DNA from 4 places in the Thalassotalea fusca genome. Region 4 is predicted to be linked to each of the others. Evidence: predicted binding sites of a transcription regulator. Region 4 holds the regulator's gene; each other region holds the start of a gene.
What was found. Region 4 encodes FliA, which starts transcription of late flagellar genes. Its sites were predicted from a motif close to CTAAAGNTNNNNNNNNNNNNGCCGATA; they were not measured.

Region 1 (7,692 bases), on a different contig from region 4:
TGCTGAAATGTGCGGTTCTAAAGCATTTTTTTCATATGGTAGAGCTGGTAATTCGATAGCCATTATTTTCTCCAAGAATTATTAGAAAATTTTATTTTTGCCCAAAAATAAAAAGATAGTTTGTTTTTATTAAAAACCAAGTAAAATACTCAGGTATTTAAAACCTTGCATAGTTTACTCAAAAATATGGGTATTGCCAGTGTAATTATCAAGTTGAATACTAAGTTGGTTCACAATTTTTTTGCTTAGAGTGACAAAAAAGACAAAATTGTGAGTCAAATTGGTATAAAGGTTTTAATATATGAAAAATTTATTATTAATAATGCTTTGAGCATTGAAATTTTGACTATTAGTCTACATATTTTAGCTAACAAGCATTAAATTAGAGGTTAAAGATGGATACGATAGAGCGTATTAAGCAACAAATTGCTGAAAACAACATTTTGTTATACATGAAAGGTTCACCTAAATTACCAAGCTGTGGCTTTTCTTCTCAAGCATCACAGGCATTAATGGCATGTGGTGAAAAGTTTGCTTACGTTGACATTTTACAAAACCCAGACATTCGAGCCGAACTACCGGCTTATGCAGATTGGCCAACTTTCCCACAATTATGGGTAGACGGTGAGTTGATTGGTGGTTGTGACATTATATTAGAAATGTACCAACAAGGTGAATTGCAAAACTTGATCAAAGAATCTGCAGCGAAGCACGCAGATTCAAATGAAGCTGAATAGCCAGTTAGCGCTATTCAGTTTTTTCTTTCGATTCAGTATTGAATTATCAAATTTAAAACCAATACTATGATGGTATTGAACAAGACAAATAAATAATCACAATTTTAATTGGAGAACAAAATGAGTGTATTAGTAGGTCGTCCTGCTCCGGATTTTACAGCAGCAGCAGTTTTAGGTAGCGGTGAGATTGTTGATAGCTTCACATTATCAGAAGCAATCAAAGGTAAGAAAGCTGTTGTATTTTTCTATCCACTTGACTTCACTTTCGTTTGCCCTTCAGAGTTAATTGCATTTGACCATCGCATGGAAGAATTCAAGAGCCGTGGTGTTGAAGTTATCGGTGTTTCTATCGACTCTCAATTTTCTCACAATGCATGGCGTAACACACCTGTTAACGAAGGTGGTATTGGCCCGGTTCAGTACACCTTAGTTGCAGATGTAAAGCATGAAATCTGTCAAGCATACGATGTAGAGCACCCAGAAGCTGGTGTAGCTTTCCGTGGTTCATTCTTAATCGACGAAGAAGGCAATGTACGTCATCAAGTAGTAAATGACTTACCATTAGGCCGTAACGTTGACGAAATGTTGCGTATGGTTGATGCGTTACAATTCCACCAAGAGCACGGCGAAGTATGTCCTGCTGGCTGGAATAAAGGTGACAAAGGTATGACAGCATCACCAGACGGTGTTGCTTCTTACCTTACAGATAACGCTGAAAGCTTATAATCTGTATCCAAATTTATAATTAAGCCGCTGATAAAGCGGCTTTTTTTTACCTGAAATTCGACAACTGCTAATTTCATGGTCTAAGCTTGTAGAACTATTGCGTGAAAAAGGACGAGCTGTGTATTTTCCCGAAAGACTGTATGAAAATTTACCTAGTTTTTATTTTGTTATTAGCGGTGGCTTAGTGATATTGGGGAATGGGGGGTTATATATCTTTTCGGGGATAATATTTTATTGTGCAGCTTGTATTACATTAGTGGCGAGATCTGCCAGGAGAAGGAGAGACAAACGGAATTTGCATTCAACTAAAGAAGTTCTACCAGAGGTAATATACGAATATTTGCCTTACGGTTATATCGGACTTGGAATTTTACTGATAATAATTGTAGATCAGGAAGTTATTCAGTTTTTCGCATTTACTTGGTGCGTGTACGGTTTACGCAACATTATGTGTCGTCATGCAAACCGTAATAGACAAACTATACATTTTTAATGAAAATCAAAGTTTAGCTTGGTATAAAATTTCAGCTTAATCCATTGAATGAAGTGGCCAACCGCCTAACGCTTGCCATTTATTAACGATATAGCAAAAGAGTTCTGCGGTCTTTTCTGTATCGTAGAGCGCAGAGTGCGCTTCTTTGTTACAAAATTCGATATTTGCGGCCTCACAGGCTTTGGCTAAAACAGTTTGTCCTAACGCGAGACCAGACAATGTCGTTGTATCAAAGCTAACAAATGGGTGAAACGGTGAACGTTTAATATTTGCTCTTTCAGTTGCTGCGTTTACAAATCCCAAATCAAAGGAAGCATTATGTGCCACCATAACCGCACGTTGACATCCTGCTAGTTTCATTTTCTTGCGCACAAGCTTAAATATTTCTGTTAGTGCTTCTTTTTCGTCAACTGCACCACGCAATGGATTGCTTGGGTCGATGCCAGTAAAATCCAGTGCAGCAGGTTCAAGGTTAGCACCTTCAAATGGTTCTACATTGAATTGTATGGTTTCATCCAAACTAAAACACTGCGTTTGTTCATCAAACGAAAGTGTTGTGGCGGCTATTTCGAGTAAGGCATCAGTTTGTGCATTGAACCCCGCAGTTTCAACATCAATTACCACTGGGAAGTACCCTCTAAATCTTGTTGCAAATGATGTGTTGGTAGCAGGTTCTTGTTTCGCCACTGTCGTATTTTCAGGCATAAATCGTAACTTGGATAAATTAAACGTCAATTTTTGCCATTATCTCAGAAAAACATAGCTAACACTATGTCCAATACACTGTAAAAATTTGGAATAAATTGTTAAAGTTAAACAACGCCGTGCCGATATCTAATAAGTAGTTCGAATCGTTGAGCATTGATATGAAGAAATCACTGACCTATTTGTTATGTTCGTTGTTTGCTTGCAGCAGCTATGCTGGTATGCGGCAATATAGCGCTGATCTTGAAAATTCTCAGTGGCAATTAAGTCAAAATTCTCGCTTGGCTTGCACGCTTTCTCATCAAATCCCTAATTATGGCGAAGCCAAATTTTATAGTACGGCAAATCGCAACATGAATATGGAATTTGAATTGGACATGTTGCGTCTACCCGATACTTACTCGTTATCAAAAGTTCGCTCAGTAGCGCCTAAGTGGCGACCAGGAACTCCGGGTCGTACTTTAGCTGATATGAAGTTGCACAGACAGTTTTCCCCAGGCCTTTCAAAGAAAGTTGCTTGGACTATGCTGAGTGAACTAGAGCAGGGGATGAGTCCAACATTTTATTACGATGACTGGTATAACGATAACGACAAGATTTCTGTTGGTTTGTCTACTGCTAGATTTCAAAAAGCCTATAACGAGTTTGTCAGCTGCGTTGGTAACCTTTTGAATTATAGCTTTGAAGATATTCAATACACGGTGCTTAATTACGAATTTGGTAGTGACAAACTCACCAAAGCATCGCGTCGACGCATTGCGATGATACTTGAATATTTGAGTTTAGATCCTGAATTAGACTTAGTACTAATCGATGGCTATACCGACAGTTATGGTGGTAGAGATACCAACATGAAAATGTCGAAAAAACGTGCTGATCAGATTAAGCAATATTTTGTAAACAATGGCGTAGAGCCAAGCTTGATTGATTCTACTGGCTACGGTGAAAAGCGTCACGTTGCGTCAAACGACACAGTTTTAGGTCGCGCTAAAAACCGTCGCGTTGTTATTAGAATGGATAAGCCATAAGTTTTTAATTAAGAAATCACATACAATATACAGTTGAATAGGTCTGTCGCTTAGCATAAGCTACAGACCTATTTTTTTATGGGGAAAATTTATGAAGCTGGTATATAAGTTAGCAGCAGCGTTAGTATTTATTACGCATACAGCGTATGCAAAAGTAAATGATGTATACACTTATGCAAATTATGATGAAGTAAAAGTTAGCCATTTATATTTAGACCTAAGTGTTAACTTTGAAGAAAAGTCACTTGATGGTTTTGCCGAATTGTCACTGAATTGGCAAACTTCGCAACCGGTACCTGTTGTACTGGATACCCGCGATCTTGTTATCGATAAGGTACTGGCAAAAAGGAAAAGTGGTACTTGGTATCCTGTAGGTCATACGCTGGCAGCAAGAGACGACGTATTAGGTGCAAAATTAACTGTAGATACTAAAACACAAGTTGAAGCTTTGCGTATTTATTACCGTTCAACAGAAAAAGCCTCAGGGTTACAATGGTTAACACCTAATCAGACTGCCGGTAAAACCCATCCTTTTATGTTTAGCCAAAATCAGGCAATTCATGCGCGTTCTTGGATCCCTATTCAAGATACACCCAGTGTGCGCATGACATATACTGCTCGAATCAATACGCCGAAATCTCTATTAGCGGTTATGAGTGCAAACAATGAACCTGAAACTTCCAGAGATGGCGACTATTTCTTTTCAATGCCACAGGCCATTCCGCCTTATTTAATTGCAATTGCAGTTGGCGATTTAGAATTCAAGGCAATGAGTGAGCAAACAGGCATATATGCTGAGAAATACATTTTGGATCGTTCGGTGGCTGAATTTAATGACACGCAAGCGATGATTGATTCAACTGAAAAGCTCTTCGGAGAATACCGCTGGGGACGTTACGATCTATTGATTCTTCCGCCTAGCTTTCCATTTGGTGGTATGGAAAATCCAAGATTGTCTTTTATTACGCCTACAGTTGTTGCTGGTGATAAAAGTTTGGTCAACCTAATTGCTCATGAACTTGCGCATTCATGGTCAGGCAACTTGGTAACTAATGAAAGCTGGCGTGATTTATGGCTAAACGAAGGTTTCACTAGCTATGTTGAAAATCGCATTATGGAAGATGTATTTGGTCGTGATAGAGCAATAATGGAGCAAGCTTTGGATGCTCAAAAACTTAGTTATGAAATTGCAGAACTCACGCCCGGTGATACTCAACTTTATATTGATTTAAAAGGCCGCGATCCGGATGACGCGTTTTCTGGTGTGCCTTATACCAAAGGTCAGTTGTTTCTAATTTACTTGGAAGATAAGTTTGGTCGAGAAAAGTTTGATGCATTCATCAATAAATATTTTGATGAGCATGCATTTCAAAGCATTGGTACTGAACAGTTTGTAAAGTATGTTACTAAGAATTTACTAGACGTTCATCCAGGCGTTGTCAGTAACCAAGAGCTAAATGAGTGGATTTATGGTCAAGGGCTACCGAGTTTTGTGCCACGTCCTAAATCTGATGCTTTTTTAAATATTGATAAGTTAATTCATGGTTTCGTCGCTGATACAATTACTATTAGCGATATTCCTACGCAACAATGGACAGTGCACGAATGGTTGCATTTCATCAACAATCTCCCATTAAACTTAACGCTTGATAAAATGAACGCATTAGACGCGGCATTTAATCTTACCAAAAGCTCAAACGCCGAAATTGCCCATGCGTGGTATATGCTAGCTTTAAGCGCTGGTTACGAGAAAGTTTATCCTGCTGTCGCTGAGTATCTAGAATCTATCGGTCGGAGAAAATTGATCGTGCCTATTTATAAAAAGCTGGCGGAAGACCCTGAACGAAAGGCATGGGTAACGGATGTTTATAATGAAGCCAGACCTGGTTACCATCCATTAGCACAAGGCACAGTAGACGGTGTCCTTGGTTTAGATAAAGACTAGTTGCAGACAAGCACTAGTGAGTTGAACATAAAAAAAACCTGCGCATTCGCAGGTTTTTTTTAATACCTAAATTTGGCAATAACATTCAGGTTCTATAAATATTACCTTGTGACGATTACGTCTACTTGTCGCATTTTATTTTGATCAGAAATTATTACTCTAATTTTATGCATGCCTGAATTGAACTTAAGCATTAATCTTCCGCGTTTAGTTTCTTGCGTAGTGATATCACCATAATTAGCAACGTAAAATGCGCTTATTTCTTCCACGGTCGATTTTGTGTAATAGTTAACAACAGCAGGTAGCGTTGTTTCGTGTGCAAATATATTCGTTGCCTCTAGCGTAGGAATATCAACTGCGTCACTCGTCATCTCGCCATAACAACCAAAAGATAACAATGCCATCGCAAGAGTGTATTTTATCGACATTTGTTTCAATATTTGCATAGGATCTCCAAAGGGGTTATGCCGAGTCGGTTATATCTATATAGCCAACGCATTCTATTTTTGGTCACACATCTAATGATAAAACGAACATTAGATGTGATTTTAGTATAACCACCAGATGTAAAAAAGCGAGCTTTAACAATGGTGTAGTTAAGTTTAAATCCGCTTTATGGGCGAAATCTACACGTATTCATCTCTATACTGCTCCACCCAAAGTGCAGTTGCACCACAAATAGCTACAGGCATCACTATCATATTGATTATCGGCACCATTGAAAAAACGGCAGCTGTAACACCAAAGCTGTAGCTCAGTTTTTGCTTTTCTTTCAAAGCGGAACGCATTTCGTCAAAATTAATTTTATGATTATCAAAAGGGTAGTCCTTATATTGAATGGCCATCATCCAAGCCAAAAATAGGAACCAGATTATTTGCCCTACTACAGGAATTATCCAATATAAGATGAAAAAACCGAGCGCCTTGGGTAGGTAATAGCGAAATTTACACCACTCGCGACTTAGTGTGCGAGGTATGTCTTTTATTATGTCTGCGAAACCACCAGAGGGAGGCGTCGATTTAGTCAGTAATGACTCTACTTTTTCAGAAAGCAACCCGTTAAATGGCGCTGCTAACCAGTTAGCAACAGAACTAAATATGAAAGAAAACGTAAATAAAATAAATAGGATTGCGATTGGCCAAATTACGGTGCTGAGCCAAGACAAAAACTCGGGTAAGGCGCTTTCAATCATTGTCATATAATGGTCGAGCTGCTGAACCACGTAATAAAAGGCGACGGAAAATAGAATAAGATTGACAGATAAAGGGATTAAAACGAACCGACGAAGACCTTTTTGTCTAATTAACGTAAACCCACGCATAAAATATTGTGAGCCACTCGATGAATAGGCGTTAGTAGTTGAAGTCATGTTATTGTTGTTGAATGAAAACTAAGCGTGTTTCGTATTATAGAAGTTCAATCGCGCTGATAAAAGATGCTTAATGTTACAAAGTAAATCAATTTCTGTTAGAGTGATTTCAATTAGAACAATCATCACCTCAACTTCCAAGGTTTGTCCCTCGAATGCGACTTAAGCACATTAAACTGTCAGGATTCAAATCGTTTGTCGATCCGACAAAAGTGCCATTTGAGCAACAAATGACAGCGATTGTTGGTCCAAACGGGTGTGGAAAGTCAAATATAATTGATGCGGTACGTTGGGTACTGGGTGAAAGTTCAGCAAAAAATCTGCGCGGCGACGCAATGACTGATGTCATTTTTAATGGTGCTGCTAGCCGAAAGCCAGTTGGGCAGGCGAGTGTTGAGCTTGTTTTTGATAATATTGATAGCCGCATCAAAGGAAATTTAGCTGACCGATCACAAATATCAGTTCGTAGATTAGTAAATAGAGATGGGCAAAATAGTTACTTCTTGAATGGTTCTAAATGCCGCCGCCGTGATATCACTGATATTTTCTTGGGTACAGGTTTAGGGCCTAGAAGTTACGCTATTATTGAACAAGGTACTATTTCTCGATTAATTGAATCTAAGCCTCAGGAACTGCGCGTATTCATTGAAGAAGCTGCTGGGATCTCCAAATATAAAGAACGTCGTAA
Region 2 (7,692 bases), on a different contig from region 4:
TTGGCAACCTTCCTTATAGAGCAAATGAAGGGGCGGTACGTGAATTATTCTCAGCATACGGAAACGTACATTCAGTACGCCTGATGAAGGATAAGAACACAGGTAAACGCAGAGGGTTCGGCTTCGTTGAGATGGCAGCGTCTGACGTTGACAACGCAATTGATAAATTAAACGATTCAGAGTTTCAACAAAGAACACTTAAAGTAAGAGAAGCAAAAGAGCGACCTGAAAAGAACGATGATCAGGAATAGTATATTCGCAATTAACAAATACTAAGTATTTAGAAAAGCCGCTATTAATTAGCGGCTTTTACTTTTATACGGCATAAAACCTATTGGATAGGTAACCTTTAACCATTCTATCTAAACGTCTAATTCGTTCACCGTCTCATTAATCTTCTTTGCTTTATCGGGTTCTTGTGCAAATTTAACAATGGATAGCTGGTGAAATACCGATAAGAACTGTTGATTGTTGATGTTTACAAACAATGAAGCTTTCTCTTTTAGCGCCCTAAATTCTGCTACAAAGTCCAATACTGGCCTAAGCGATTTGTCGCGGTCAACTTTCTCGTGCCCTATTGCAGCCACCTCTTGATAGGTTTGTTTTGCTTTAAAGGTTTGCTTCTGTGTTAAATCCAACGACATACTAGAAAGCTCGTTAGAATCAAACCCTATGCTTTGTGCATATTCATAAGCTTGTGATACATTACCGTTGTAAAAGCTCTCCTGCACTTTATCTATATCTTGCAGTAAAGTTGCAATAGCTTCTCGTTCATCTTCATCAAGTTCGCCCTTGATAGCAATTGAATAGCCCGTTTCTTTTCCATAACCTGCACTTATGGCAAACTTTTCATTTCCAGAACTTGAGTTGCTGTGATAGCCAAACCTGACGGCAGTCAATTCATTACTGTAGAAATTAATATGTATTTCGTCTCCATCATTGGTCATTATCGATAAAGCACTTTCACGATTATCGTTATAGCGATAATTGGCACTATACTTTTCAACCACATTATCTTCTACCTTGTTTGCGTTAGACTCCCGAAGATCATTCGATTTGTTCAAGGAAGGCTTAACTTCTTCATTTGATATGCTATTCGGAAAGAATGAAGCATATAATTCATCAAGCCGATGGTTGATTTCTTCCTGACTTTTGGCCACACCAAGTTGAATCTCTTCCGTCAACTTGTTTAATTCTGATAATTCCTGCAGCGCTTGTCCAAAGCCTTGCGTAATCCCTTCGCGTGCTTGGTCAAACATTTCTTGGATTTCGATGTCGCTTTTGCCATTTTCTTTGGCTCGCATCAGGCTTTCTTTAATAAAGCCAAATACTGTTTCCGTAACTGTGTCACTATCAAAGCTACTCGGACTTTCAGGGATCACTTCAAACTTAGCTTCTTCAAATCCATTATGCTGAGCAAACCTTTGGTTAACAGAGTGCAGCACTATTCTCATGCTAACCATTTTGTCAGAAGACAATGCGACTAATTCAGCATTAGCAACATCTAAGTTATGAGGGGATTGCAAATTACCATTGAAAGTTGAAAGCGAACGTTTAGGCAGTAGTTGGGCATATGAACCCGCGCCAGGTAAATGTGTTAATTTGTCCACGACCATAATTCCTCGCAGTGAAAAATTTGGTAACTTTGTATCGGCTAAAAGCAAATAAACTTTAGCTCTTTACTAGACAAAATGTGAACTATCATTACAATCTGCGCACTCACTTATCGTCGTACTTTAGGAATATTGAATGTTCAGCCACATCAACCCAGATAACTATCAAACACAACTTTCTGAAAAGAAAGCTGAAATTGCTGAGCAATTCAAACAATTCAGTATTCCCGCTATTGATGTATTTACATCAGAGCCTATTAATTATCGTATGCGAGCTGAATTTCGTGTATGGCATGACGGTGATGATCTGAACTACATCATGTTCAATCAAGAAACCAAAGAAAAATATCATGTCCACAACTTTCCAGTGGCAAGCGTACTGATTAATAAAACGATGAGTGCTCTGTTAGATGATGTGCGCGATAAAACCATATTGCGTCAAAAGCTCTTTCAGGTAGATTTTTTGTCTACTTTAAGCGGTGAAATGCTTGTGAGTCTGTTGTATCACAAACCGCTGACAGATGAATGGCAAAGCGAAGCAACAGCACTTGCAGCAAGGTTATCGGTTATTGCGCCTACCAGTATTATTGGTCGCGCACGTAAGCAAAAAGTGATTATTGGTAAAGATTACGTGACCGAACGCTTAACGGTTGGTAATGATACTTATCAATATCAACAAGTAGAAAATAGTTTCACTCAACCTAATGCAATCGTTAACGAAAAAATGCTGCTTTGGGCACAGCAAGCTACAGCTGGTAAGGGCGGTGATTTAATTGAACTCTACTGCGGCAATGGAAATTTCAGCATCGCACTAGCCAAAAACTTTGATCGAGTATTAGGTACAGAAATTTCCAAGTCTTCGGTAAACTCAGCACAAATCAATATAAGTGATAACAATATAGACAACATTCATATTGTTAGAATGTCGAGTGAAGAATTTAGTCAAGCCATGACAGGAGAACGTCAGTTCAGACGGCTAGAAGGTTTTGACCTGACAAGCTATAGCTACGACACCGTACTTGTAGATCCTCCAAGAGCGGGATTAGATAAAGACAGTGTTGCTTTGGTTAGCCAGTTTAATCAAATCATTTATATATCATGTAACCCAGATACGCTGAAAGATAACTTAGAAGAGTTAGCAAAAACACACAACATAGAGAAGTTTGCAATATTCGATCAATTCCCTTACACCCACCATGTGGAATCAGGTGTGATTTTGACCAAGAAATAACAACGACAAAATAACTAGTTATTGCCGCTGGCTAAACTCAGCGGCTCCACGCGCAATAAACCGTAGCTGTTGAATCGTTCTAATTGCCAACTCGTGACGCTCTTCTTTAGTCGCATCTAACGCTTCAGCGCCCGCATTAAATACAATGGTAACCGCCGCATTCGCCTGTAAGTACGCTATGTGAGTGCTCAAATTATTCGCTTTTTGTAGATAATCGCATAATTCTACTGTGAAAAAGCTTATCTCTCGATTTACCGCCGCTCTAAATTCTGCCGACGTCCCTGAGCGTTCTCGTAACAATAGTCGAAAAATATTACCGTTATTTTCAATAAATTCCATAAAGGTAAATACTGAAATTTTGATAACAGAGCCACCTTTTTCAATACGTTGGCGTGCTTGGCGCATAAGCTGTCTTAGCGTTAAGCCAGCTTCGTCAACTAAGGTTAACCCTAATTGATTCATGTCATCAAAATGTCGGTAAAATGAGGTCGGCGCTAAACCAGCTTCCTTTGCGACTTCACGCAAGCTCAAACTCGAAAAACTCCGTTCACTCGATAATTGACCTAGTGCTGCATCAATCAACAATCGACGTGTTTTTTCTTTTTGTTGCGCTCTTATACCCGACATCAATAATAAACCTTGAAACTTTCCCCGCTACATAATACGCAAATCTATTGATTTTTCTAGTATTGCCTAAGTGAGATATCCTAAAAATGCAATAAACTTTACGCTTGGCTCGCTCAATTTCTTCAAACTTTCATCAAACGTTGCTTGACTCGTCGTTAGAGATAACTAAAATAGCGTACAAGTGTACACTGAAATTTTAAATGTTATTTCCTCGGACAACCAATGAAGAAACCCAAAATTATCTGGCTCAATGTAAGTGTTTTTTTGATCACTTTCCTTTTTGCAGCAATCGCTGTGCCCTATCGCGCACTAACCCACGGCTTCGACACAGCAGAAATTCTGATGGCGATCGGTTGTTTTATCTTCTGTGGCATGTCCATTACCGCTGGATATCATCGCTTGTGGTCACATAAAACCTATCAAGCCCATTGGTCATTACGCATAATTTATGCACTTGGTGGCGCATTCGCATTACAAAACAGTATTCTTCACTGGTCTTCTGATCACCGTATTCACCATAAGCACGTGGACAATAATGACGTTGACCCATATTCCGCTAAAAAAGGGTTTTGGTACTCTCATATCGGTTGGATGCTGCGCGAGTATCAAGCACATCGCTACACAAATTACGACAATGTGCGTGATTTACAAAAAGACCCTATCGTTATGTGGCAGCATAAACATTACTTACTACTAACAGTTGGGCTTAATTTTGGTATTCCCTTAGCGTTTGGCCTGTGGCATGGCGACGTTATTAGTAGTTTACTGCTTGTTGGATTTTTACGATTAGTGCTAAGTCATCACACAACGTTTTTTATTAACTCGCTCGCCCATATCTGGGGCAAACAAACATACACAGAAAAGAATACCGCGCGAGATAATGGTTTCTTGGCATTTTTCACGTTTGGCGAAGGCTACCACAATTATCACCATATCTTTGAGAATGACTACCGTAACGGAATTCGTTGGTGGCACTTTGATCCCACCAAATGGTTAATCAAAGGATGCTATTTCCTTGGATTAACGAAGAACCTACGCAAGAGTCCAGAAGATAAAGTTGAAAAGGCTCGATTGGCCATGGTGTTTAAACGCAGTCAACAGAAGCTTAAATCTCATCCTGAAGCCGAGCAACTGCTTGCGAAGCTGCAATCAGAATATGATGTGCTGATTCTAAAACTCAACGAATTTTACGCTGCTAAGAAAAGAGTATTAGCTGCTAAGCGTGACGCCTTAATAGCAGACGTAGAAAACTCAGATTTACTTGCACAATACAAAGAAGTTAAACAAAAGTTTGTCGAACAACAAAGAAGTTGGCAATTCTTCGTTGAAAAACTCGCTTAAAAAACAATTTACTAGTTACCTGTCCCCTAATTCCTGCTAAAATTTTTGCCAGAGCAAGTAGGAATTGGGGATATCTCTTTGGCCAAACAAATCAAACAACCACCAAGTAAAAAAGCACCCACATCATTTGACTATGATGCCATTATTATTGGCACAGGTCCTGGCGGTGAAGGTGCCGCCATGAATCTTGCAAAAAAACAAAAAAAAGTGGCTATTATCGAACGCTATGTCAACGTTGGCGGTGGCTGCACTCATTGGGGAACTATCCCGTCTAAGGCTTTACGTCAATCAGTAAGCAGATTAATCGAGTTTAACTCTAATCCTTTGTTTAACGACGGCGAGCATGCCAAACAACTTACTTTTCAAGATATTCTTCGACATGCTTCTGCGGTAATTCGTAAGCAAGTAAGTTTGCGTAGTGGCTTTTATAATAGAAACCGCGTAGAGCATTTTCATGGTGAAGCGTCATTTATTGACCGTCACACCATTAGAGTGCTTCGTAATGATGGTTCGATTGAAACAATTACCGGCAAACAAATTGTGATCGCAACAGGATCTAGACCCTATCGACCTGCCGAAATCGATTTTAATCATCCGCGGGTTTACGACTCTGACAGTATCTTACAGTTAGCGCATGCGCCAAGACAAATCATCATTTATGGTGCTGGTGTTATCGGGAGTGAATATGCGTCAATATTTAGAGGCTTAGGTGTAAAAGTAGATTTAATTAACACGCGTGATCGCTTACTTTCTTTCCTAGACGATGAAATGTCTGACTCACTAAGTTATCACCTATGGAATAATGGCGTGGTTATTCGTCATGGCGAACAGATTGAAAAAGTTGAAGCCACTGATGATGCTGTAGTCGTGCATCTTGAGTCTGGTAAGAAAATGAAAGCCGACTGTTTACTATGGGCTAACGGCCGAACAGGTAATACAGACGACCTCAATCTCGAAAATGCTGGGCTTGTTGCTGACGGTCGTGGCCAACTTAAAGTTAACAACGCCTATCAAACCGACGTTGATAATATTTTCGCTGTAGGTGATGTGATCGGTTACCCAAGTTTAGCCAGTGCCGCATTCGATCAAGGCCGCATTTGTGCCAGCGCCATGCTCGATGACAAATGCCAAGCTAAGCTCATCACTGACATTCCTACAGGAATCTACACAATCCCTGAAATCAGTTCCGTTGGTAAAACCGAACAAGAATTAACAGAAGCAAAAGTGCCATACGAAGTAGGTCGCGCCCAGTTTAAGCACCTAGCACGTGCACAAATTTCAAATAATCTCGTTGGCTCATTGAAGATCTTGTTCCATCGCGAAACTAAAGAAATTTTAGGCATCCATTGTTTTGGCGAAAATGCCGCTGAGATCATTCACATTGGTCAAGCCATTATGCAACAAACCAATGGCGGTAATACGATTGAATATTTTGTGGAAACAACCTTTAACTACCCGACAATGGCGGAAGCATTCAGGGTTGCAGCGTTAAACGGCTTAAACCGACTTTTTTAATTTATAGGGATATATATGAAAACAAAACTTTTATTACTAACGCTGGCAAGCTTGTTATTGCCAGCTCAGGCTGCAGACAACTTTACGGTTTATTTAGTGCGTCATGCCGAAAAACAAATCGAGCAAACTAATCCGTCTCTAACACACTGTGGAATGATTCGTGCGAATCAACTTGCCCGCATACTAGACAAAGCCAACATAGAGAAAGTCTACAGTACGCCTTACGCTCGTACATTGGAAACTGCAGCGCCATTATCGAAAGAGAAAAACATCTCAATTAAGCAATATTCGCCTAATGGTTTAGATCAACTCGCGCGAGAACTTAAGCAAAATGGTAAAAACGTACTCGTTGTAGGTCATAGCAACACAACACCAGTGCTCGCAGGTCTTCTAGCAGCCCACAAACTTGAACCACTTTCCGAAAAAGAATATCAAATGATTTATCAGGTACAGTTTATTGAAGGTAAATCAAACTTAACTGTACTCACGCACCCATTAATTTGCCAATAACAAGCCGTTTTGCACGCCTAAAGCTCTGACTTGGGCGTGCTACGCCCCTCTTTTAGCAACTTAATCGATGTTATCTTAAATGGCTTTCCCCATTGTTGAAACGTGATCACACCTTGTTCGAAATAACCCGACAATTCAACAATAGCCCCATCTTGTCGCAATTCTTTTGATAAATTAGCAGGAAGAAGCTTTTGGCCATTGTTAGTAATAATGCCGTAAAAGCCGCCCTCTAATCCAATGTACTCCACTTTAGCTTGTGACCAGTGTTGAACATTATTCATTGGCTTCTTTTCATCCGTTACTGGCTTGTCATCTAATACTTGTTCTTTGGTAATACTCTCGCTTTCACTTACTTGGTTTTCTTGCGCAGGTTGAGACGAGTTGGGTTTGGCTTGGCAGGCAAGCAACTGGCTACTCACCATCAAACAAACTGCTAAGTTATATTTATTCATTCCTTCGTTCCTATAACGACAACAAATGTTGTTTCATTTATCGTTACCGTATATCAAGATCAAAAAAGGAGCAACAAATGCTCCTTTAATATTGCACAGGTGTAGTCGTTATTATTTGTGATACGGCTTACTTAAGCGACGCACAGATTCAATAAAGTGACCCGCGTGTTCAGGATTTACATCCGGGTGAATACCGTGGCCCAAGTTAAATACGTGCCCAGTTCCGCCATGACCAAAGCCAGCGAGTATTTTAGCGACTTCTTGTTCAATACGCTCAGGTGCTGCATAAAGCATCGAAGGGTCCATATTTCCTTGTAACGCTACTTTATCGCCAATTCGTGCTTTTGCATCTTCGATATCAATTGTCCAGTCTAAGCCAACACCGTCACAGCCTGTTGCAGCG
Region 3 (7,692 bases), 220 kb from region 4:
GTCAATCGCAAATAAAACCGGTAAGTTTTGAATAGCAACGTCGTGAATCAATTGATCGTATCCACGCTGTAAAAAGCTTGAATAAATCGCTACAACTGGATTCTTACCGCCAATAGCCAAGCCTGCTGCAAAAGTGACTGCATGTTGCTCGGCAATTGCCACATCGAAATATTTGTCAGGAAATCTTTGGCTAAACTCTACCATGCCAGAGCCTTCTCGCATGGCCGGTGTAATAGCGGCTAAGTGTTCATCTTGCTCAGCAATGCGGCATAACCAGTCACCAAACACTTGTGAGTAGGTCGGTGCCGTAGGTTTGCTCTTGGGTAAATTGGTGTCAGCAGGATTAAACTTAGGTACCGCATGATACTTAATAGGATCTTGCTCAGCTGCTTCGTACCCTTTACCTTTTTTCGTGGCAATATGTAGAATCTGCGGCCCTTTTAGGCTGCGCATATTTGAGATGGTATCCACTAAGCCGTTTACGTCATGACCGTCGATTGGTCCGATATAATTAAAACCAAGTTCTTCAAAGAAGGTGCTAGGTACAACCATCCCTTTAAGGTGCTCTTCAGCCCTGCTGGCGAGTTCTTTAATAGGTGGAATGTTGCCAAGTATGCGCTTACTTCCTTCACGAATGCCCGTATAAAAGCTACCTGATAATAGCTTAGCTAAGTGATTATTTAGTGCGCCCACGTTTTCTGATATCGACATTTCGTTGTCGTTCAATATCACGAGCATATCTTTATGAATATCACCAGCATGATTTAACGCTTCAAACGCCATACCTGCGGTCATTGCACCGTCACCAATTACAGCAACGACTTTACGGTTGTTGCCCTCTTTTTCAGCAGCAACGGCTAAACCCAATGCAGCAGAAATTGACGTACTTGAATGGCCAACGCTTAGTACGTCATATTCACTTTCTTCACGCCATGGGAAGGGATGTAACCCATCTTTTTGTCTGATGGTGTGTAACTGTTCACGTCTCCCCGTCAGAATTTTGTGCGGGTACGCTTGGTGACCTACATCCCAAATCAAATGATCGAATGGGGTTTGATAAACATAATGCAAAGCCACTGTGAGTTCTATGGTGCCTAACCCTGAGGCAAAATGACCACTGCTCTTGCTGACTGAATTCAATAAATAGCGACGCAGTTCATCGCTCGCTTGTGGTAATTGCGAACGATTTAACAATCGTAAGTCGTCTGGAGAGTTGATTTTAGACAACAATGGATAGTCGGTTGGATCTGTAGTCATAGTATAATTGTCGTTATTAACTTTTGCGTTTGATTATAAAAGTGGCAAATTCAGATAAATTCTGCGTATTGTATGACAAACTTGTTAAAGCTTGAAGCGCTAGTTGATATAAGTCGTCCGCTTTCTGCTGAGCGCCGTCTAGCCCAAGAAGTGAAGGGTAGGTACTTTTATTAGCTGCAAGGTCTGAACCGCTTGGCTTACCTAATTCTTCTTCAGTAGAGATGATATCAATAATGTCGTCACGTACTTGGTAGGCAAGTCCTACTGAGTCTGCAAATATTGTTAGCTGTTGTTTGTCGTTTTCGGTAACTGATGGTGCACATTCAGCCGCCATTAATACTGCCGCCTTAAGTAATGCACCGGTTTTAAGCGAATGCAAATGTTCTAATTCTGCCAAGCTGATGGTTTTATCTGTAGCGGACAAATCTAACGCCTGTCCTCCACACATGCCTTGATAGCCAGAGGCGTGACACAATTGCTGAACGAGTTTAATTTGTTTTCCAGCTGCTTGTGCTGAAAATTGATGATTCGCTAAAATATCAAACGCCATTGTTTGCAAGCTATCGCCAGCTAATATAGCCGTTGCTTCATCAAATGCTTTGTGACAAGTAGGCTGACCACGACGTAAATCATCATCGTCCATCGCGGGTAGGTCGTCATGCAGTAATGAATATGCGTGAATACACTCTAATGCAGCAGCAACAGCATCGATATCTGAAATTTCCGCACCCAACGCTTCACCTGTAATGTAAGCTAAATATGGACGCATACGCTTACCGCCGATAAGCAGGCCATAGCGCATTGCTTCTATTAGCTTCTTGTCATTTACCGCCAGTCTGTCGATTTGCTGAAGGAGAAATGTATTTATTCTATCTTGATATTGGGCAAGTTGCGGAAGCGGTTGTTGACTCATCATACTTATTCTGAAAAATCTTCAAGGGTTGATTGACCATTTTTTTCAAGCAAGATCTGAATTTTTTGTTCAGCATCTTTTAGTTTGCTTTGACTGTGTTGACTCAAATTCAAGCCTCTTTCAAACAGTGACATCGCATCTTCTAACGATAATTCACCTTGTTCTAGCTTCTCAACAATAGTCTCAAGCTCGTCAAGAGATTCTTCAAAATTAAGGTTTTCTAGTTTCTTTTTTGCCATGCTTGGTGGATCCAGATTGACAGCAATTTTAAATAATGGCGCAACACTACATTAGCAGCTCGCTTGGGTCAATCTAGAGCTGAAAATAGCCTTGTAACAAAAAAGACTATTATTAAGGTTAAGTTATTGACAAATTGGACGATAATAACAGTATTAGAATAATAGTGATTTATCATTTGTGTTCGCGCATCATTACCCCTTCATGTATTATCAAGGTAAGTTTGCGCGTGATAATACCGAATTGACGTTGTAATAGTTCTAACAGGTATAGATACAATTTTCTGGAGGCATTTGTGGATTTAGCTACGCTACTTGGGCTACTTGGCGCTATCGGCTTTATCGTCATGGCGATGATTTTAGGCGGTGATATCAGTATGTTCGTTGATACGCAGTCTATTTTAATCGTATTTTGTGGCTCGACATTCGTTGTGTTGTCGAATTACAACTTAGGGCAATTTTTTACCATAGGTAAAATTGCAGGCAAAGCGTTTTTATTCAAAATTGAAAAACCAGATGAATTAATTGAAAAGTCAGTAGAGATGGCTGACGCTGCACGTAAAGGCGGCTTTTTGGCATTAGAAGAAGCTGAAATTACTAATGCTTTTATGCAAAAAGGCGTCGATATGCTGGTAGATGGTCATGATGCCGATGTCGTTAGGGGAACATTGCAGAAAGATATCAATCTAACAACAGAGCGACATGAAACCGGCATTGGCATGTTGATGGCGCTTGCAGACGTTGCACCAGCGATGGGAATGATTGGTACCTTGATCGGTCTAGTTGCCATGTTATCAAACATGGATGATCCTAAAGCAATCGGCCCAGCGATGGCAGTTGCCTTGTTAACTACGTTATACGGTGCGTTCTTGGCAAACGTAATTGCGATACCAATAGCGAATAAGCTGAAGTTACGTATGGCCGAAGAAAAGTTAAATCAGGAACTAATTTTAGACGCCGTACTCGGCATTCAGGATGGTCAAAACCCGCGTGTAATTGAAGGTTTACTGAAGAATTACCTAGCGGAAAGTAAGCGAACTGTTAGTACCACTGAAGAATAGGAGCGACGAATATGTCAAATCCTCCAGAGTGTAAATGCCCTCCTGCGGGGCTACCCGCTTGGATGGGAACATTTGCTGACTTAATGTCGCTGCTGATGTGTTTCTTCGTATTGTTACTTTCGTTTTCGGAAATGGATGTTCTGAAATTCAAACAAATAGCAGGTTCGATGAAGTTTGCATTTGGTGTTCAAAATAAAATTGAAGTAAAAGATATCCCCAAAGGCACAAGTATTATTGCGCAAGAGTTCAGACCAGGTAAGCCAGAGCCGACGCCGATTGAAGTTATTCAGCAACAAACCGTTGAAATGACCCAGCAAATGCTGGAGTTTCAGGCGGGTGATGAAACCTCTGCAGGTGGGCGTCAAGAGCAGCGCGGAACGGAGCGTGGTGGTCAATCTCAAAGTACTGCTGATGAAATGTCAGCACAGGCACGCCAAAAAGCCAGTGACGAGCTAGAGCAAGCGTCGCAAGAGCAAGTCAATGAACTAGTTAAGAAAATTGCCGAACAACTTGAGCAACAAATTCAAGATGGTGCTATTGAGCTTGAATCCTTGGGTCAACAAGTCATTATTCGTATTCGCGAAAATGGTTCTTTTCCTTCAGGCTCGGCGTTTTTACAACCCAAATTTAGGCCGATAATTCAAGAAATTGGTGAATTGCTCAATACCGTGCCGGGTGAAATCATGGTGTCAGGTAATACGGATAACCAAGGAATTAGCTCTGAACTATTTACGTCGAATTGGGATTTGTCGAGTAAAAGGGCCGTGGCCATAGCGCATGAGTTGATTAAAGTACCGGGTTTTGACGAGACAAGACTATTAGTTGTTGGTCACGCGGACACTAAACCGTTGGTACCTAATACCAATGCGCTGAATCGTCGTCGCAATCGTCGAGTAGAAATCTCGATTAATCAAGGTAAGGCAAAAGAGTCAGAACCATTCTCTGTTACTGAGCAGTAACTCAAGCTGCTCTACACGGAGTCAGAGTCAATAAACCGCTTATCTTGATTTGAATTCAAGAAGTGGAGTATGTTTACTTGACTCTAACCCTGAGCAATTCGCGAATTTTCCTTACACATACCAATGTGCCTGAGATCTGTGTATAATCCGCGCCACATTGTTTTAGGGTTAATTGTCTATGAGATTTATAGTGAAGTTACAGGCGGAAATTACGATCAAAAGCCGCCCTGTTAGAAAGCGTTTTACCAAGATTTTAGAATCTAACGTCAAGAACGTCTTGCGTCGTGTTGATGAACAGGTAACTACACAGGTAAATTGGGACAGCATTGAAGTAAACACAAAAAATGAAGACCCTAAAAACCGCTTAGCGCTAATCGAAACATTGAAGTGTATCCCAGGGGTGCCGATGTTTTTGGAAGTACAGCAATACGAATTTACCGATTTACATGACATTTTCGAGAAAACATTAGCGGTACATGCGAAAACTATCGAAAACAAGTCATTTTGCGTTAGGGTAAAGCGCAAAGGCAAGCATGATTTTTCTTCACTTGAAACCGAGCAGTATGTTGGTGGTGGACTTAATCAGAATGTAGAAAGTGCGCGTGTTCAACTGCGTAAGCCTGACGTTACTATTCATCTTGAAATCAAAAACAATCAGGTATTCATTATCACTGAACGTCATAAAGGTTTAGGTGGATTCCCTATTGCCACGCAAGAAGATGTTTTATCGTTAATGTCGGGTGGTTTTGATTCTGGTGTAGCTAGTTACCAGATGATTAAGAAAGGGGCGCGTACACATTTCTGTTTCTTCAACCTTGGCGGTAGCGCACACGAAGTCGGTGTAAAACAAGTCAGCTACTATTTATGGAACAAATTTGGTGCCTCACATCGCGTAAAATTTTATGCCGTTGATTTTGAACCTGTAGTAGCTGAGATTTTGGAAAAAGTTGAAAATGGCCAAATGGGTGTTGTGCTTAAACGTATGATGATGCGAGCAGCAGCACAAATCGCTGAGAAACGAGGCATTCAATCACTGGTAACAGGTGAAAGTTTAGGGCAAGTGTCTAGTCAAACACTTACTAACTTGAACGTGATCGATCGCGTAACCGACACGTTGATTCTTAGACCTCTAGCTGCTTACGATAAGCAGGACATCATTGATATTGCGCGTGACATTGGTACAGAAGATTTCGCCAAAACAATTCCTGAGTATTGCGGCGTAATCAGTAAAAAGCCTACCGTTAAAGCGGTCCTTTCAAAAGTTGAAGCAGAAGAAGGTAACTTTGATTTTGATATTCTAAACAAAGTGGTTGAAGAAACGCGTGTGTTTGATATTCGCGACATTGGTCAAGAGTCTGAAGAGGAAATACATGCGGTTGAAATGGTTGGTGATATCGACCAAGGTGCAATCGTTCTCGACATTCGTAGTCCTGAAGAAGAAGACGAAAATCCATTAGAAATAGATGGTGTTGAAGTCACGCATTTACCATTTTATAAACTAGCTACCCATTTTGGTGACTTAGATCAGTCAAAAGAGTATTTCTTGTATTGTGATCAAGGCGTGATGAGTAAGTTACAGGCACTGTATCTTATCGATAATGGATTTAAAAACGTTAAGGTATATCGCCCTTAATCAACTATCACTAAGCTGAAACTAACTTTGGCTTAGCTGAGTTACTTGTTGCCACATTGTTGTATTCATCGGTGTGGCAACATTAAATCGCTGGCCTTCAGCATGAACAAAGCCGTTCAAATAGGCAATTTCACTTCGTTTACCCGCCCTTATATCAGCTAACGTAGAACAAATATTTTCCCCCGTCAGCTTAGCAACGTTTAATACGCTTTTTTTCAATTCATCTACATCGAGCGATATCTGATGAAGCGCTGCAATGGTAACGATTTCCTGTAAAATCGCATCAACTTTCTCTTGGTGTACCTGTTCAAGTACGATTTTATTTTGGCTATTGTTGATTGCGCAGATGGGATTGATCACACAATTAATCGCAAGTTTTTGCCAACGCATTGTCGAAATGTCATCGTGCCAATAAACCGGTGGTAAAGCGCTAGACATATAGCTCACAAGCTTTTGTCGTTCCGCAGACGTTAACTCACCTTGCAGCAGGCCAATATCTGTTTTGCCAAGCCCAGTATGAGTAATAGCAAGAGTATCTTCTTTTTTACTGCCATGAGTAAGCAACATGCTTATCACTCGTTGGCGTTTGTCAAAGGTTTGATTGATAACGCTATCTGCTACCATACCATTGTGGCAGAGTAACACGATTGCGTGTTCAGAAAGGTTTGGGGCTAGCGCGGTAATTGTGGCTTTCAGTTGGAACGCTTTAACACAAACTAAAACGATGTGAGATTGCTTGATAAATTCAGGTGTCGCTAAAGCAAGCGCTAGTTGCGAATGTTCATTTTGAACGTTGGTAAAATCAATCGTGTGGTTGTCTTGCTGATCGCTATGGGCATAAAAGCTTGGTGATGCCAATAACTGAACATCTTGCTGTTTGCTTATTTTAAAATGGCTATACCAGAGTAATCCTATAGCACCTTGTCCTACAATCAGGGTCTTCACAGCGGCTTTGAGTGTCTAATCATCAATAAGATCCAACGAAATAACACAAACGCCGTGATACCGACAACATCTGCAATAAAGTCCGATAATTCGGCATTTCGAAAGCCTAAGTACCATTGCCCGACTTCGGTCAAGCCTGCGTAAATTGTCAACGCAATACTTAAAGGAATTAGCGGAAATTTAAGTCCGCTGTGCAGTAGCCAGGACAAAAAGAAGAAACCAAAAAAATGGCCGATGGTGTCAATTTGCGGACTTCTAAAAAACAGTTTTCGTAAATCACCAGATAAAAACAAGGCAACGAGTAGGGCGGTTACAAGGATAAGCAATAAGAGTAGGTGATTACGGCTTTTCATGAGCGATGATGGTTTTAAAAAATTGCCATTATGTTACATGGTTAATGGCCTAAACTCTAGGGCTAAGAATGCGTGAATTGACTCTGTGGTTTTTCATTTGCGCCCTTTTTGCTATGATGCAAAAAATTATTAAGACGAGATAGGAAAAAATAATATGCCTTCAATGGATATCGTTTCAGAAATTAATATTGAAGAGGTGCGCAATGCAGCTGAAAATGCAAGCCGTGAGCTAGATACTCGTTTTGACTTCAGAGGTGTTGAAGCAAGTTTTGAGTGGAAAAAGCCAAACGTTGTTATTAAAGCGGAAGGTGACTTTCAGGTTAAACAGCTCGTTG
Region 4 (7,692 bases):
ACAGCAAGCTGAGGAGAGTCAGGCCGAAAGTCAACAGCAGCAGTCAGAAGTCAAAGAACTAGATTGGGATGACGTTAACCATGTCGATATTATCGGCTTAGAAATTGGTTACCGATTGATTCCTATGGTGGACAAATCTCAAGGTGGAGAGTTACTTAACCGTATAAAAGGGGTTCGTAAAAAACTATCTCAAGAGTTCGGTTTTCTTGTACCTGCTGTACATATTCGTGACAATTTAGATCTAGACCCTAATACCTATCAAATCTCGTTAATGGGGGTGACGGTCGGTGAGGCTGAAATTCGCCATGATCATGAACTTGCCATTAATCCAGGCCAAGTATACGGAAAATTAGATGGTACACCGACCAAAGATCCTGCTTTTGGGTTAGATGCCGTCTGGATAAAACAAAATCAGCGAGAACAAGCGCAGGCACTTGGCTATACCGTAGTTGATGCGTCTACTGTTTTAGCAACGCATTTAAGCCAAATACTCACTAATAATGCCGCTCAGTTGCTTGGGCATGAAGAAGTTCAAAATCTACTGGATATGTTATCTAAGAATTATCCTAAGTTAGTTGAAGGATTAATTCCTGATGTGCTGACGTTGGGGACGGTTGTGAAGGTATTCCAAAACCTAATGAATGAAGGTGTTGCCATTCGAGATATGCGCAGCATTGTACAAACATTAGTAGAGTATGGACCCAAAAGCCAAGACCCAGAAGTATTAACAGCAGCCGTGCGAATAACACTGCGAAGATTTATTGTTCAAGAGCTCGTAGGCCCAGCCCCAGAAATACCCGTCATAACATTGTCACCAGAGTTGGAACAAATGTTGCACCAGTCAATGCAAATGGCAGGAGATGACGGTGCGGGTATTGAGCCGGGTCTTGCAGAGCGACTACAAACATCGTTATCCGATGGTGCGCAGCAGCAAGAAATGGCAGGCGATACACCAGTATTGTTAACCTCAGGTATTTTACGCTCTGTACTGGCAAAATTCGTCAAATATACGATTCCGGGTTTACGCGTAATTTCTTACCAAGAAATACCTGATGACAAACAAATTAAGATTGTCAGCGCAATTGGGCAATAAGCACTAGCGAATGGCAAAGCAGTAAAATTAAGGGGTAGCTTGTGAAAATTAGACGATATGTAGCAAAAGACATGAGAACTGCGTTAGCTCAAATTAAAGAAGAATTGGGCGCAGATGCAGTCATTATGTCGAACAAGAAAATCCCTGAAGGCGTAGAACTAATGGCAGCGGTTGATTACAATCAGCAAGCTAGTTCAGCGCCAGTTACTGCATCTGAAGAACCACAAGAGTTAGCGATTGATGGACGCGCCATTGATAACGACGTTGTTTCATTAGGTGAGCAAGCGCCAACACAAGCTGCAATGACCGCTTCCTCGGAGCAACCGCCCGCCGATAGCTTACAGGCCTTATTGCAGCGTCAGACATCAAAAACTAATCACAGTGCCCCTCAACATGTCGATATTGCAAATCAGTCAGTGAGTTCACGAACGCCCCGCGAACTTGATATCGAAGCACAGTTTAAGAATTTTACTCAGCGTTTAGAGCAAGGGTCTACAACAAATAGTCAAGAAAGTGACGCTTTGCCTTCTTCAAAGGCACAAACGTCAACAGAGCAATCCACTGGGCATCAGAATAATGTAGCGGCCAACAATGTTTCGCGCGATGCTGAACTTGAGCAAATGAGACAAGAAATGGCGTCTATTCGTCAATTGCTAGAGCATCAAGTCTCTGGACTGATGTGGCAGGACATGGCGCAACGCGACCCAAACAAAGCGCTTTTAGTAAATCGACTATTAGACATGGGGATTAGCGAGCAAGTAGCAGAGCAAGTGGCGTGCTATGTGCCGAATAATTACAGTGAAGAACGTGCGTGGGAAAGTGCGAAGCAATTACTCAGTCGCCAATTACAAACGACTAGTAATGAAATTATACATCGCGGTGGCGTGGTATCTTTAGTGGGACCAACGGGCGTAGGTAAAACGACTACCATTGCAAAATTAGCTGCACGCTTTGCACAAGTTCATGGAGCAGACCAAGTGGTGATGATTTCGACTGACAGTTACCGCATTGCGGGTTTCGAGCAACTTGCGACCTATGGAAAAATCATTGGCTGTCCAGTAAAGCAAGCGAAGAGTGCGCAAGATCTAGACGCATTATTACAGCAATATGGTAATAAGAAGTTAATACTAATTGATACAGCCGGAATGGGACAAAGAGATATGCGGTTAGCCGAGCATTTGACTACCTTAATTGCAAATTCTCGTGTTAAAATTCGCAACTACTTAGTACTGGCTGCAAACGCTCAACAAAGGGTATTACAAGAAAATGTAGAGCGATTTAACAAGATTCCATTAGCAGGCTGTATCTATACAAAACTAGACGAAAGCCTCAGTATTGGAGAAATTATTGCAACGTCTATTCAAAATGGGCTTCCTATAGGTTATCTTACTGATGGACAAAGAGTTCCAGAAGACATTAAAGTTGCAAATGCAGAAAAGTTAGTTACGCTTGCTGATAGGTTAGCAATCAAAACAAGTGGTCATAAGTTCTGGCGTTCAGCCGGGCACAAGTCCACTGCAGTTGTTTAGAGTATTTGATATACCAATTATTAGCGATTGTGGATTATTTGAACATCTAATAATTGTTTCGTCGCCTAACATTGAACAACCATGGCTATTTCTATAATCTTAGTTAGGTTATGTAATTAGTATACGTTCAATCAATCAGGCAAATACAACCGTTCAATGATTGGTATTTGTAGTTGAGAATTAAAATAAATGATAGATCAGGCTAGCGGCTTAAGAAGAATGCAAGAACCTCATCATATTAAAGTTATTGCGGTATCTGGAGGAAAAGGAGGCGTTGGTAAAACAAACGTTTCACTTAATACATCTATCGCGTTAGCACAACAAGGCAAACGAGTACTTGTACTAGATGCTGACTTAGGTTTGGCCAATGTAGACGTAATGCTCGGTCTGCGTGTTCGCCGAAATTTATCTCATGTATTGTCTGGCGAATGCGAGCTGGATGACATTATCATTGAAGGACCAGCAGGGATAAAAATTATACCTGCAACTTCAGGCACACAGTCAATGGTCGATCTAACGCCATCAGAGCATGCGGGATTGATTCGTGCATTCAGTGATATGAAAACTGAATTCGATGTACTTATTGTAGATACCGCTGCTGGTATTTCAGATATGGTATTAAGTTTTGCCCGCGCTGCACAAGATATCATGCTTGTGGTTTGTGACGAACCCACCTCAATTACTGACTGTTACGCATTGATGAAGTTATTGAGTCGTGATCACGACATATTCAAATTCAAAGTTGTTGCAAATATGGTGCGAAGTCCCAAAGAAGGACAGCAATTATTTGCTAAACTATCTAAGGTAACCGATCGATTTTTAGATGTGGCATTAGAGTTAGTTGCTGTTGTACCTTACGATGAAAATATTCGTAAGTCTGTACGGAAACAACAAGCTATCGTTGAAGCGTTTCCTGATTCTCCTGCATCAAAAGCGTTTAAGGCATTAGCGACTAGAATTACAAAGTGGCCAATACCTCATCAAGCGTCAGGTCATTTAGAGTTTTTTATTGAACAATTACTCGATAATTAGTTTAAGGAAGAGTGAACGATAGTGATTAAAGCGAATGCTTATAATGCTCATATCGACAAAACTGCCTTAATTGAACAGCATACTGTTCTAGTAAAACGTATCGCCTATCATTTACTCGCTAGATTACCCGCCAGTGTCATCGTTGATGACTTGATACAGTCTGGCATGGTCGGGCTGTTAGAGGCCGCCAATAATTTCGATCACAGTAAAGGCGCTAGTTTTGAAACGTTTGCCGGTATTCGTATTCGTGGAGCAATGCTTGACGAAATGCGACGCGGCGATTGGACTCCTCGCTCTGTACACCGCAATAGCCGTATGATCAGCGATGCAATAAAAACACTAGAGGCTGAATTAGGGCGAGATGTATCAGATGTTGAAGTTGCTGAAAAACTTGATATTTCGCTGAATGAGTATCATCATATTCTTAATGAAGTGAGTACAGGGAAAATAATTGGTATAGATGATTTGGGGGTTAGTGAAGATGTCATCCATACTCAAACAGAGAATCAAGGAAGTGACCCGTATCAAGACATTGAACATTCTGTGTTCAAAAAGTCACTGAGCGAGTGTATTACCACTTTACCTGAGCGTGAAGCTTTAGTACTGTCGCTCTATTATGACGAAGAATTGAATTTACGTGAAATTGGTCAGGTGCTAGATGTAAGTGAATCTAGAGTGAGCCAAATTCATAGCCAAGCATTACATCGATTAAAAGCGCGTATGCAATCTTGGCAAAGTTAAGTACAATATATTAGTAAAGAAATTAAATTATCTCCCCGGAGGGCGCCTTGGATAAAAATATGAAAGTGCTTGTTGTTGATGATTTTTCAACAATGAGACGTATAGTGAAGAATTTGTTACGCGATTTAGGTTTCACCAACATTCAAGAGGCTGATGATGGTAGTACTGCGTTGCCAATGCTTCAAGGTGGAGACTTTGACTTTGTTGTTACAGACTGGAACATGCCGGGTATGCAAGGTATTGACTTGCTAAAAGCAATTAGAGCTGACGAAAAGTTAGCGCATATTCCTGTGTTAATGGTTACTGCCGAAGCTAAGAAAGAGCAGATTGTCATGGCAGCGCAAGCTGGTGTAAATGGTTACATTGTTAAGCCATTTACTGCGGCTACGCTAAAAACTAAGCTCGATAAAATATTTGAGCGATTAGCGTAATTTAATCAATCTGTTTGATTAGGATGTTGCATGAATAAACTACCAAATGTTCATGTGTCGTTGGAGCAGGCTAAGCGATTAGTTGAATACCTCGAGACAGGACAACAGGAAAAAGCAGATGAACTGATTTCTGAAATTCAGAATCCGATCAACTCTGAATTATTTGCTGAAATAGGCAAGTTAACGCGCCAATTGCATGATTCTTTAATGAATTTTCAATTGGATTCTCGTTTGAACGACCTAGCTACAGCGGATATTCCTGACGCTAAAGAGCGTTTAAACTACGTGATTAGTCGCACAGAAGATGCGGCTAATAAAACGATGGACGCAGTAGAGTCTATTTTTCCTGTGGTTGATTCTATTCAAAAGCAAGTTAAAGCAGTAAATCCCCTTTGGGAAAAGCTCATGCATAACGATTTAGAATTAAACGAATTCAAATTGTTATGCCATGACATCGATAAACTCCTGAAAACTACTGACACTGAAACAGCTAAAATGCATGCATTAATGACTGATGTGTTAATGGCACAGGATTTTCAGGATCTTACTGGACAAGTAATTCGCAAAGTTATCGACCTCGTCCGTGAAGTGGAAGATAGCTTGATTAACATGTTAACCGCTTTTGGTATTTCATCTGATGAAGCCAAAGAAAAAGCTAGGCCTTCAGTGGGCGAGAATTTAGTTGAAGGGCCTATCGTTAACAAAGAAGAAAGAGATGACGTTGTTGCTGACCAAGATGATGTTGATGATCTCTTATCTAGCTTAGGATTTTAAGGGGAGTTGGTGGATGTCTTACGAAGCGGACGAAGAAATTCTACAGGACTTTTTAATTGAAGCTGGCGAAATTTTAGAGAGTCTTTCTGAACAGCTAGTAGAATTAGAAAACGATCCTGATAACGCTGATTTACTCAATGCTATATTTAGAGGCTTCCACACAGTAAAAGGTGGCGCTGGATTCTTATCATTGACTGAGTTAGTTGATGCCTGTCATGGTGCGGAAAACGTGTTTGATGTTCTTAGGAATAATCAACGTTCGGTTACTCCTGAATTGATGGATGTGATTTTAAAAGCATTAGACACTATCAATGATATGTTTGCTCAAGTTCAAAACAGAGAAGAAGTAGACCCGGCAGATCCTCATTTATTGGAAGAGTTGCATCGTTTAAGCGAGCCAGAAGGGGCGGAATCTTCGGCTCCAGCTCCTGCTCCAGAACCCGTGCAAGCGCCAGAACCAAAACCTGAGTCTTCAGCAAGTAGCACGGACGAAATGAGTGAAGAAGACTTTGAAAAGCTTCTCGATGAATTGCACGGTGGTGGCGCTCCAGGTGCAGCTACTGCTTCTGAACCAGCTACTAGCGTTGCCACAAGTAATAGTGATGAAATCTCAGATGATGAATTTGAATCATTGCTTGATGAACTGCACGGGCAAGGGGCATTTTCGTCAAATGTAGAGGGCAATAAAACATCGTCTAATTCAGATGAAATTAACGATGATGAGTTTGAAGCATTACTCGATGAACTTCACGGCAAAGGAAAAAGCCCTGCAGCTAATACTTCAGCTTCTTCGCCAGCTGCGGAGCAACCAAGCGCTAAGCCAACACCAGCTCCTGCGCCAGCTTCAACTCAAGCGGCTAAGCCTGCTGCACCAGCACCGTCAAGTGCTGCTGCGAAACCTGCCGCTAAAAAGCCTGCTGAAAAGAAAGCAGCGACCAGTGCATCACAAGGTGAAACTACGGTTCGTGTTGATACCAAACGACTTGACCAAATCATGAATATGGTGGGTGAATTAGTATTGGTTCGTAATCGACTAACTAGTTTAGGTATGACCAAAGAAGATGAAGAGTTAACGAAAGCGGTGTCTAACCTAGACGCTGTGACGACTGATTTGCAAGGTGCGGTCATGAAGACCCGTATGCAACCAATCAAAAAAGTATTTGGTCGTTTTCCTCGTGTTGTAAGAGACTTGGCGAGAAGTTTACATAAAGAGATAAAATTAATTCTAGAAGGTGAAGAAACGGATTTAGATAAGAATCTTGTTGAAGCACTTGCCGATCCTTTAGTCCATTTAGTGCGTAACTCAGTAGATCATGGTATTGAAGAGCCAGATGTTAGGGTGGCTAATGGCAAAGAACGCGAAGGTACTGTTATTTTATCTGCGTCACAAGAAGGTGATCACATTCTCTTAACTATTAGAGATGATGGCGCGGGAATGAATGCTGATAAGCTAAAAAGCATTGCGATAAGCCGCGGTGTATTAGACGAAGATGCTGCAGCACGCATGTCTGATCAGGAAGCGTATAACCTTATTTTTGCTCCTGGATTTTCGACAAAGACAGAGATTTCCGAAGTTTCGGGCCGTGGTGTTGGTATGGACGTTGTTAAAACGAAAATCACCCAGCTAAACGGCACTGTTTCGATTGATTCAGAATTAGGAATTGGTACGGTCCTTGAAATCAAGGTACCTTTAACATTGGCGATATTACCAACGCTAATGGTGGTTGTTGGCGAACAAACATTTGCGCTACCGCTTGCAGGTGTTAATGAAATTTTCCATCTTGATCTTACGAATACCAATGTAGTTGATGGTCAATTAACAATAATTGTTCGTGATAAGGCAATTCCATTGTTCTATCTTGATCAATGGCTGGTGAGAGATTTTGTCGATAAACCAAGAGACAAAGGGCATGTAGTCATTGTTCAATTGGGCACACAACAAGTTGGTTTTGTTGTAGATAGCTTAATTGGGCAGGAAGAGGTGGTGATTAAACCACTCGATAGATTACTTCATGGCACGCCGGGAATGGCTGGCGCGACTATTACAAGTGATGGTGGTATAGCGTTGATCATCGATGTACCTAATATGCTG

Region 1: ACSLUK_RS03880 (flagellar protein MotY) is a predicted target of FliA. The motif match lies at 2,763-2,789, and genes of this name have one in related genera.
Region 2: ACSLUK_RS15655 (DUF5610 domain-containing protein) is a predicted target of FliA. The motif match lies at 1,649-1,675, and genes of this name have one in related genera.
Region 3: pomA (flagellar motor protein PomA) is a predicted target of FliA. The motif match lies at 2,527-2,553, and genes of this name have one in related genera.

What each region holds. Positions count from the first base shown of each region.
Region 1 covers NZ_JBQRUN010000002.1:363,162-370,853, forward strand. Annotated here, with positions in the region: gene sodB (superoxide dismutase [Fe]) at 1-63, opposite strand, end outside; gene ACSLUK_RS03865 (Grx4 family monothiol glutaredoxin) at 396-737, shown strand; gene ACSLUK_RS03870 (peroxiredoxin) at 858-1,463, shown strand; gene rnt (ribonuclease T) at 1,993-2,661, opposite strand; gene ACSLUK_RS03880 (flagellar protein MotY) at 2,823-3,689, shown strand; gene ACSLUK_RS03885 (M1 family metallopeptidase) at 3,781-5,634, shown strand; gene ACSLUK_RS03890 (hypothetical protein) at 5,736-6,080, opposite strand; gene cysZ (sulfate transporter CysZ) at 6,261-7,004, opposite strand; gene smc (chromosome segregation protein SMC) at 7,160-7,692, shown strand, end outside.
Region 2 covers NZ_JBQRUN010000014.1:95,971-103,662, reverse strand. Annotated here, with positions in the region: gene ACSLUK_RS15660 (RNA recognition motif domain-containing protein) at 1-251, shown strand, start outside; gene ACSLUK_RS15655 (DUF5610 domain-containing protein) at 363-1,610, opposite strand; gene trmA (tRNA (uridine(54)-C5)-methyltransferase TrmA) at 1,750-2,844, shown strand; gene fabR (HTH-type transcriptional repressor FabR) at 2,863-3,471, opposite strand; gene ACSLUK_RS15640 (acyl-CoA desaturase) at 3,694-4,812, shown strand; gene sthA (Si-specific NAD(P)(+) transhydrogenase) at 4,891-6,327, shown strand; gene ACSLUK_RS15630 (SixA phosphatase family protein) at 6,343-6,837, shown strand; gene ACSLUK_RS15625 (hypothetical protein) at 6,855-7,289, opposite strand; gene hemE (uroporphyrinogen decarboxylase) at 7,401-7,692, opposite strand, start outside.
Region 3 covers NZ_JBQRUN010000001.1:244,239-251,930, forward strand. Annotated here, with positions in the region: gene dxs (1-deoxy-D-xylulose-5-phosphate synthase) at 1-1,257, opposite strand, end outside; gene ispA ((2E,6E)-farnesyl diphosphate synthase) at 1,274-2,173, opposite strand; gene ACSLUK_RS01060 (exodeoxyribonuclease VII small subunit) at 2,176-2,409, opposite strand; gene pomA (flagellar motor protein PomA) at 2,703-3,467, shown strand; gene ACSLUK_RS01070 (flagellar motor protein MotB) at 3,479-4,426, shown strand; gene thiI (tRNA uracil 4-sulfurtransferase ThiI) at 4,605-6,059, shown strand; gene ACSLUK_RS01080 (ketopantoate reductase family protein) at 6,081-7,004, opposite strand; gene ACSLUK_RS01085 (VanZ family protein) at 7,001-7,357, opposite strand; gene ACSLUK_RS01090 (YajQ family cyclic di-GMP-binding protein) at 7,512-7,692, shown strand, end outside.
Region 4 covers NZ_JBQRUN010000001.1:462,225-469,916, forward strand. Annotated here, with positions in the region: gene flhA (flagellar biosynthesis protein FlhA) at 1-1,093, shown strand, start outside; gene flhF (flagellar biosynthesis GTPase FlhF) at 1,135-2,622, shown strand; gene ACSLUK_RS02040 (MinD/ParA family protein) at 2,812-3,654, shown strand; gene ACSLUK_RS02045 (RNA polymerase sigma factor FliA) at 3,676-4,395, shown strand; gene cheY (chemotaxis response regulator CheY) at 4,443-4,826, shown strand; gene ACSLUK_RS02055 (protein phosphatase CheZ) at 4,857-5,600, shown strand; gene ACSLUK_RS02060 (chemotaxis protein CheA) at 5,614-7,692, shown strand, end outside.